One region of the Rhizobacter fulvus genome, then DNA from elsewhere that is predicted to be linked to it. Evidence: riboswitches for the same ligand, from Rfam matches in the RefSeq annotation. Region 1 holds a riboswitch; the other holds the start of a gene.
The links. A riboswitch is a leader RNA that binds a small molecule or an ion and turns the genes downstream of it on or off. The one in region 1 is predicted to bind cyclic di-GMP.
Positions count from the first base shown of each region.

Region 1 (4,407 bases):
ACAGTGGTGAGAGGGAAAATCCAGGGAATCGTGCCGAGGTGACGCTCGATTTCCCAATCCTTCCATGTCATGGCCTGCTCAAACGAGAAGCCGAAGTTGTCGGTTCTCTGGCCGGTCAGGAAGCACAGTACGTCGAAGCAGTCGTCGGTGAGCTCGGCCTCGGCCGTCTCGCCCCTGGCGGCGGACTGCAGCGCTTGCCCGAGTTGCATAAGCGCGCTCTCGGGCGGGGCATCAATCAGCACGTCGGCCGCTGACCTGCGAGTGCGCTCGCCCGCGCCCAACATGACGATTCGGCCCCCGCGGGAACGGGCCTTTTCCAACATGCCGGAGCCAGGGTAGGTGGTCGCATCACTGTCGACCACCAGCACCACGTCGGCTCGCTTGAACTTCATCTCAACCTCAGCCGACTCGAGGTAGTTGTATTCGGCGCCCAGCAGTGCGATGTCGGGACGCATGGCCACGGCAGAAGCCTTGCAGGACAGGCAGTTGCTCGTCGAGTGCTGCTGGAAGCTGCCGCAGGCATCGCATCGGTCGAAATGAGCGTTTCCGTAGAGCTCCACGACGTTGTCGGCGCCTGCGCGCTGGAGGATTCCATCCACTCGCTCGGTGACGACCGTGACCTGGGGGAACTGGCGGGAAAATGCGACGAGCGCCGTGTGAAATGCACACGGTGCGGTGTTGCCATTCGCAGCCCGCCAGTTCGCCCAAAAACGGCGAAACGCGGTTGGATTTTCTCGGAAGCCCTGCACGTGTCCGAAAGCCAACCGGTCTGTCGCGCTCCAGGCGCCCAGGTTGCCGGTCTCGATGGCGTTGACGCTCTCGCCGGTGCCTGAACCGACAAAGATGACGACCCGCTTGGCCGAATGAAGCCAAGACGCGACCTTGCGGAGCACGGCGGGTTGGACAACACCGTCGAGCGCTTTGCGTCTGCGTGCGAGCTTTTGCTCGTACATCGTCAGTTCGCTGCGGGCGATAAGCGCGTTCTTGTCGTCGCCGGGTTGTGCCGCCGTGACGCCGACCGAGATGCTGACCTTCAAGCCCGGCGCGACCGTGGACCAATCCCGCTTGAGCACCGCGTCTTGGATGCGCACCGCGATTTGGAGCGCGGCGTCGAGGTCGATGTCCCTGAAGAGGATGGCGAACTCATCGCCTCCCCAGCGCGCCGGAAGGTCCGAAGGTCGGACGTGCGCCACCATCTCTTGGGCAATTCCGCGCAGCGCCTCATTGCCGATTTCGTACGAGAAATTGTTGTTGATGTCACGGAACCGGTCGACATCAATCAATGCGACGCACAGCGTCCTGTCAGTGTTCGCCGCGAGGATGGACCACTCGTTCAGGCACTGGTTGAATCGTCTGAGATTCGGGATGCCCGTCAGTGTGTCTTCGTGCGCCCACTTCTCGAACTTGATGGATTTGGCGGCCAGGTCCTCGATGTGCAGCGCGCCTTGACGGGCTGCGATTAGTTGTTTCATCAGGTCTGCTCGCCCTTCCAAATGAAGAGCTTGCATCGTCCCTTCGCATGCAAGTTGCCGGCGCAGCTCCATCACAGCCAAGTCCGCACGACCTTGATGTTCGTAGATGGCCCCAGCGATGCGGTGGCCCAACGCAGTCAACGGAAGGTTCTCCACCTCCCGGGCCCAAGTGGTCATGCGACTGGCGTGCATCCCCGCGGCGACAAGGTCACCGTCCCGGTAGGCCAGTTCGGCTGCAACCCAAGATTGCGCGGCCAACAGCCATCCCGCGGTGCTCGGAGCGTTCAGCTCGGTGGCGGCCCGAACCGGAATCCGACGCGCAGCGTCTCGGCACCCTTCCCACAACGACATGAGTGCCCACACGGTTCGGACGAAGTCGGGGAGACTCGCCGCGGCACCCGGTGTCAGCGACTCAATGGCGGAGGGCGGGTCGAGCGCAATTATGGACAGCATGCCCACATCCGAGAGCTCGGTCGCCGCGCCAACGTCCTCGCGTTCGAAGGCCCAGCGCAAAATCTGCACCCAAGCGCGTTCGGCATGGAGTTCGAGTTGCACCCCCGGTGTGGCCAACCGAGCAACGACCTCGAAGGCATCGTCGAACGCTGCCATGGAATGCACGAACGATTGCGCCCAACTGTGCGCAATGGCCAGACTCAGGTGAGCACGAACGGTCCAGATTCCTTCAGGAAGGTCGCGGACCAACTGTGTGGCCAACAGCGCTGTTTCCACCGCCTCGACGCTCCGTCCAAGAACGCTCGCGGCCCGTGCCCACAGCGCCAACGCTTCGACCTCTTCGGTGAGCGCGCATGCCTCCCGAAATAGCCCCGCCGCACGGCGGGCGCCGCGGCGGGCTCGTTCAACCTTTGACATCGCTAAGTCGCAGTACCCGAGGCGCAGCAACGCGCCTCCCTCGACCATGCCGTCGATGTCCTGACCTCGGACCACCGCCTCTGCCAAGCGTTGCGCAGTCTGTATCGCGCCAGACGCCAAGGCCACATCAATCTCGTCGAATGAACCTGACGGCGTTGACGGCGGTAGCCAATCGGTGGGTTGGTTCATCGCGCGCCTCGACAGCCGCACGCGGCCTGGGACGGGGCGAGACACCGGCGAGGGAAGGGAAGGTGGACCGAATTCAGACGTGTCACTGCGCGCTCCTGAGCGAGGGCAATCGCGACACGAAACGGTTCCGCGTGACAACGATAGTCACTAACACCGCCTCCTGTGCAGTCCGCACGAAATGAGGTGGGTGGCAGCCCCGCTGCCATCCCTGTCGGGCTGGTCGGTGGCTTTGCGGCCCCGGCTTTCGCGCGGGTGTGCCCTGATTCCCTTCAGTCTACAACTTGTAGCGGTTTTCAACTTGGCCAAATCACTACGTATTCCGTATCGAAGCAAGGTCAGGCATCAGCGGAAGACGCCAACCAGGGCTCGATGGTGTCACCCGTAGCTGTTCTATGGCTGGATTGTTTCGCGACGCGGACAGTTGTCCGCGTTGGCGCGCGTGATGGCGCCGCGACACAACACGTGCAAGGCCAGAGGCTGCCGGCCTAGCTGCCGTTCTGATGAATCATCGCGAAGTTGCGCTCTACGAACTTCACGGATTCGGTCTAAGGAGTACAGACGCATCTACCAGCGACGCTGCGACCTGTCGCCCGACGGCAATCACCGCGTCTACTTCGCCATGAATGGCCGCTGGGATTCTCGGGCGCGAGGCGCTTGGATGGCCGTCTCGGAGGCTCCATACTTGAAAGCGCTCACGCTGCTTGCAAAGGGCGACTGCTGGCATGGTGGGGGCCCGTTCGCGTCGAGCAAGGAGCTCTGGGTCAACGACAGCGACGGAAAAGGAGTTTTCAAGGACGGACGGGGCATTGAGCGCACGGCGCCGTATCCGTGGCACGAGCAGCACGGCGGCGAGTGCCCGGGGGTCTCTTACGTGCGCCTGCGGCTCGATGGGTGGACGATGAAGTACACGGCGCCCGACAGCGCCGGCGGCATGCTGACGCTGTTCGAGCGACGCATCAATACGCACTGGCGCCTGCGAAAGCTCGCTCACGTCACGGTGCATCAACCGGTGGGTAAGGGGTGTTACTTCGATGAGCACCAGCTCTTCAACGCGCGCACGGAAGACGTCGTCGCCTTGCCGAACTGGGAGTGGGCCGAGGTCGACGGTGGGCGCATCGTCTTGGCCCAGAGCGGAAGGCTTATCGTGGGGCGGTTCGAGGGCGAAGGGCTGCGAGGGGAGAAGTCCTTGATTCATTGGAAAATTCGTTCGAAGTCAGCGAACGGAATCTGCTGTCCGGCTTGTGCCAGGTCCGGTCGGCAGTAGACCGAGTTCGCGAGCAACTCCGCGCGGCAAGACCACAGTCACAGAGACACCGCCGCTGTTCAGAGTTTGTAGCGTGGCCGCAACTCCGTCCAAGCAAAGATAGACAGGGGTTCGGTTTCATCGTCAGTGCCGAGACTGTCAAGCACGTCGTCGTACAGGTGAAATCCGTGACGTCCGAAGCTCTGGTTTCGCCATTTGATGGTTACTTTGGTGCTCACTATCAGGCCCTTCTCCAGTCGATGGTTTCGAATAGCGGCACAAGTGACTCGTCGTCCTACGCAGCATTCTGCTTGTGACTCGCTGCTCTTTTGGCGTCGAGCTCGGCTAACCGAGCTTGGTCAACCCACAGGTCGACAAGTCTGAATGGCGCATCCCACGCGGCGACGCCTAAGCTTCCGCCCAACAACCAAATGACGGCGGCAGTCACCAGTTCCAGCGACCCGCACCTCTCTGCCCAATCGCCGAACCGAACCTTCACCGTGTCGGCGGCCACGCCAGAACCGGCCCGGTAAAAGCCATTGAAGAGCGAAGTGACGCTATCCGCATGAATGCGCATCCCCTGACCCATGCGAATGGACTGCAAGACCTCCGCGTGTATCAGTCTTTCCGCTA
Region 1 is NZ_OZ224516.1:4,827,528-4,831,934, forward strand. Features, by position in the region: gene ACWH49_RS22910 (diguanylate cyclase) at 1-2,531, opposite strand, end outside; cyclic di-GMP riboswitch class I at 2,718-2,800, opposite strand; gene ACWH49_RS22915 (hypothetical protein) at 3,214-3,795, shown strand; gene ACWH49_RS22920 (TniQ family protein) at 4,070-4,407, opposite strand, start outside.

Region 2 (4,407 bases), 4.1 Mb from region 1:
CACAGTGCCCGCTGCGTCGAAGGGGGCACCGTGTGCGCTGCGGTCACGTCTCTTCGGTCGCGCCCGAACCGCCGCTGCCGGATTTGTCGCTGGCGCTGCTGTCGTAGCCGACGCTCACGCCGCTGCCCATGCCGTACTGATCGTCGCCATGGCCCCCATCGTACCGGGCACCGGCGCTGCCATCGAACTGTCGGCCTTCCAATTTGATTCCGTTCGATACTGGAAACCGAGCGGCAAGAGGCATGCCCGTGGGCACTTCGCTGTGCAAGCGTGCCGGGCACGGGCATTGCCCTGTCCTGAGCACGGAGCGCCCGCGCTCGGACCAGGAGCATGTCGTGCCGACCGTTGATCCCCAGAAGCCCGCCGATGCATCGGCGCCCGCGCTGCCGCCGCTGCAGAGCCCGTTGCCGCGCTCCGAGGTGATGGACCGCGAGGAACCCGAATTCGTCGACGAGCCGGATCTCCCGGCACCGCCATCGCCACCCCGCAAAGGCCCGCCCGAATCCACCGCCGGTGAGGAAGACCCCGGCGCCGCGCTCGACGCGCCGTGAGCCGCGCCGGTTGCCCGCGCGGATGTTCGCTTTCGACCTGATCCAATGGCCGGCGATGGCCGTCACCGTGCTGGCCGCGTGGCTGGTCGCCTCCGAGCAGGAGCGCCGTCGCAACATCGGCTTCTGGGTGTTCCTGTTGAGCAACCTGCTCTGGATCGCGTGGGGCGTGCACGCGCGCGCCTGGGCGCTGATCGCGCTGCAGGTCTGTCTGGCTGCCATGAACATTCGCGGCGCGAAGAAGACCGAGAAGTGAACGGGGCATCCCGATTGCCGTGGAGTCCCGGTTGAAGCACGGGAGGACGCGATGACAGTGGTCAATGCAACGAATCGGTGGGACGCTCGTCGGCAGCCTGAACGCCGGCGCCGTCGCCGCGGGCCGCGCGCGCTTGTCGCCGCGCTGGTGCTGCTGTTGCTGGCCGCCGCGGCGGGCTGCGGCAAACCGGGCGATCAAGGCGGCGGAACGACGCGCGAGCGCTCGATGGCGTCGCCCGCGGCGAGCACGCCCACACCGTCGCGGCCGGAAGCGATGCCGGGGTCGGATGCGGCCCGCACGGCGCCGAGCGGTCGTTAGCGCGCTTCCGGGTTTTCGCGCGGGTCCGCCGCACCCGCTTCCACGTCGTGACCATCGTTCGGGTTCAGTGCGCCCCAGAACGAGTTCGTCAGGCGCACCGGAAAGCGACGCCGCAGGTGGTCCCTCAAGATGCGGGCGTCGCGGCGTTCGAGCCACGCCATCAGGGCCAGGCAAACGACCACTGCGCCCACGAACAGCCAGAGTGCATTCATTGCATGTCTCCGTCCTGAGACAGGCAATCCGCGGGCCGCGCTGAAGCGCGACCGAGGTGTGGGCGACCTGCATCCGGAGGTCATCATCAGCCACCGCATGCCCCTGACCGATGCGGCGCGCGGCTATGAAATGTTCAACGAGAAGCAGGAGGATTGCCGCAAGGTCGTGCTGACGCCGGGGCGGTCCGGCTCGCGCAGCGAGGTGCCTTCGAACGCGGCGCGCTGAGCCGCTCAGGACGGCTGCGGGGTGCGTGCTGGCATACTTTCCTTCATGCCGGGTGTCCACCATGTCGAGGTGTCGATTGTTGCGTTCGTCGCAATGCACGCCTTCGCCCGTTCGAGCCCTCACGGCGGATGACCTACACGTTCGAAACCACCGAAGCCGATGGCCTGATGACGGTGCGCCTGGGCGGCGAACGACCCACCGAGTCGGCGGACGCGGCCCGGCAGCTGTCGACGTTCTGGCAAGACGTGGCGCGCCGCTCCAGGGAGCGCCAATTGCGCGCGGTGCTGGCGATCGTCGAAGCCCGGGGTGACCTCTCCAGCGATCGCGTGCTGCGCTGGTTCAAGCAGGTGGCGGGCTTCGGCTTCGCGGCCGATACGCGCATCGCCGTCGTGATCCCCGACCGACGCAGCCGCTCGATCGTCGACCTCGGCGTGCATGTCGCGGCGGAGGCCGGCTTGCAGATCGGCCTGTTCGATTCGGAGCCCGCGGCGCGCGACTGGCTCGCGCTGTCGAAGGCGCCGGACCGCCCGGCGGGCCGGCCTTTGAACTGACGATCGAACGCGTCGCCGGACCAACGGCTCAACCGGTCGAGGCGGCGGTGTCGGCCGCCATCGCGGGCCAGGCGCCGACGCCGCTTCGGCCTGCACTCGGGTGACAAATCGCACGGCGGGCCGGATTGTTTCCCATCTGCTAACCGTTCGACACGCTCCGAGACGCCTGCGCGGCGGGGGCTGCGCTAGCATCGACCATAGAAAAGGCTCACCCGCGCGAAAGCCGGGGTCGCAAAGTCACCGGTCTTCGAGCGCCAGCCGGCGCCTCATGACAGCGGAACTGCCGAGGCGCCGCAGCCCTGCTGCCCGCCCGTGGTCGACCTGACGTCGACCCAGTCCGCGGCGCAGCGACCCTTCCGAATGCGCCTGCCCACGGATGCCGGACATGGAAGACGTCGACGTCTCGATCCCGCTCGCGCCGAGGCCCGTCCATGGGCTTGCCGCCGAGGGCGGCGACCCGCGCGGCGCCCCTGCACCCGGCGACTCGTCCGGGCCGGCGCTCGCCAGCGCGTACCGGGCGCTCGACCAGGGCGAGGCGCAAACCGCGCGCGGCCTGGCGCAGTCGGTGCTGCTGGCCTCGAAGGCCGGTGGCGACCTGCGCGCCGAGGCCCATGCGCTGGCCTGCCTGGCCCACTGCGACCGCGTCGCGCAGCGCTTGCGGCGCGCCACCGAGGCGAGCCGCCGGGCGGCCGACATCTTCCGCCGCGTCGGCGACAACGCCGGCGAGAGCGCGTCGCTCAACACCTTCGCGCACGCGACGATGCTGCTCGGCCAGACCGACGAATCGCTGGAGGCCGCGCTGTTGTCGGTGCAGCTTTGTGGTGTCGACGGCGCAACCGCATCGGCGGTTTTGGCGTTCAACTGCCTGGGCATGTCCTACTGCTGGAGTGGCATGTTCGACAAGGCCGCCGCGTCGCTCGACACGGCGGTGCTGCTGGCCGCCCGCTGCGAGCCGCCGATGAGCGCGTACCAGCCTAAGCTGAACCAGTTGTTCGTCGAGTCGATGCGGCTCGTCAACGAGCGCTACCAGACGACCGCGATGCCGGCCCTCACGCGCATGAGCCAGCTGGTGCGCGAGTGTCGCCAGCTCGAGCGCTCGGACGAGGAACTCAAGTTCATGCCCGGCATGCTGCCGATGGCGCGGACGATCTCGCTGGCGATGAAGCTGCTGTGGGCGGCCTGGCAGCGCGACGAGGAGAACGCGCAGATCTACGCCGAGCGCGCGCTGGGGTCGCTCGGCGGCGCCGTGACCTGGCTCGACGCGCTGGTGCATTGGGGCCTGGCGGAGTTCGCGTGGATGCGCGGGGACTGGGCGAGCGCGGAAGTCGCGCTCAACGAGATGAAGTCCTGTGCGGTGTCGGTCGAGCACGAGAAGCTGGCCTGCCTGGCGCACCTGCTGCTGGTGCAGGTGTACGAGCTGCAGGGCCGCACCGACATGGCGATGCTCGAGGGGCGCGCGCTGCGCTCGCGCGAGCACCGCATCGCCCGCGAGAGCATCCACAGTCGCGAAGTGCGCGTGAAGGCGCAACTCGGTGCGCGGCAGAGCGAGCGCCACCTCGAGCAGGCGCTCGAGGCCTCGCGGCGCTTCGAACGGTGGTCGCTCGAGGACGCGCTGACCGGCATCGCGAACCGGCGCGCGTTCGAGCTCGCGCTGGCCGATCGGCTGCCCGGTGCGGTCGCCGACTTCCGGCCGTTGACGGTCGCGATGATCGACATCGATCACTTCAAGTCGGTCAACGATGGCCACTCGCACCAGGTCGGCGACCGCGTGCTGAAGGCGGTCGCGCAGCTGCTGGTGACGAGCGTGCGCGAGCGCGACATCGCCGCGCGGCTGGCCGGCGACGAGTTCATCGTGCTGCTGAACGACGCCGACCAGGCGACGGCCGCCGAGATCGTCGCGCGCATCCAGCACGCCGTCGCCGAGTTCGAGTGGGACGCGATCTCGCCGGGTCTGGCGGTGTCGCTGAGCATCGGGCTCAGCCAGGCCTTGGCCGACGACACCGTCGAGACGCTGGTGCACCGCAGCGACCGCTCGATGTATTCGGACAAGGCGCGCCCGCGCTGGGTACCCACGCGGGTCTGACGCGCTTGCCCTTTCGAGGGTTTGTCCGATTTTGGCGTTTGGGCATTGACCCTTACCGTCCATCCTCTCGTCGGAGACCCCCACATGCGCAAACTCACGTTCTTCTTCACCTCGGTCGCCTGCGTCTGGCAGCTCGCGCTGACGGCGGCGGCGGCCGACTCCGCCGTCGAGCGCCATACCCGCTACGGCACGGTCGTCGGCGTCGACGATTCG
Region 2 is NZ_OZ224516.1:768,669-773,075, reverse strand. Features, by position in the region: gene ACWH49_RS03815 (DUF2334 domain-containing protein) at 1-29, opposite strand, end outside; gene ACWH49_RS03810 (hypothetical protein) at 44-244, opposite strand; gene ACWH49_RS03805 (hypothetical protein) at 336-551, shown strand; gene ACWH49_RS03800 (hypothetical protein) at 574-804, shown strand; gene ACWH49_RS03795 (hypothetical protein) at 856-1,122, shown strand; gene ACWH49_RS03790 (hypothetical protein) at 1,119-1,334, opposite strand; gene ACWH49_RS03785 (hypothetical protein) at 1,393-1,560, shown strand; gene ACWH49_RS03780 (hypothetical protein) at 1,728-2,111, shown strand; cyclic di-GMP riboswitch class I at 2,307-2,399, shown strand; gene ACWH49_RS03775 (GGDEF domain-containing protein) at 2,497-4,194, shown strand; gene ACWH49_RS03770 (carboxylesterase/lipase family protein) at 4,279-4,407, shown strand, end outside.
Region 2: another riboswitch for cyclic di-GMP. It lies ahead of ACWH49_RS03775 (GGDEF domain-containing protein); the one in region 1 lies ahead of ACWH49_RS22910 (diguanylate cyclase).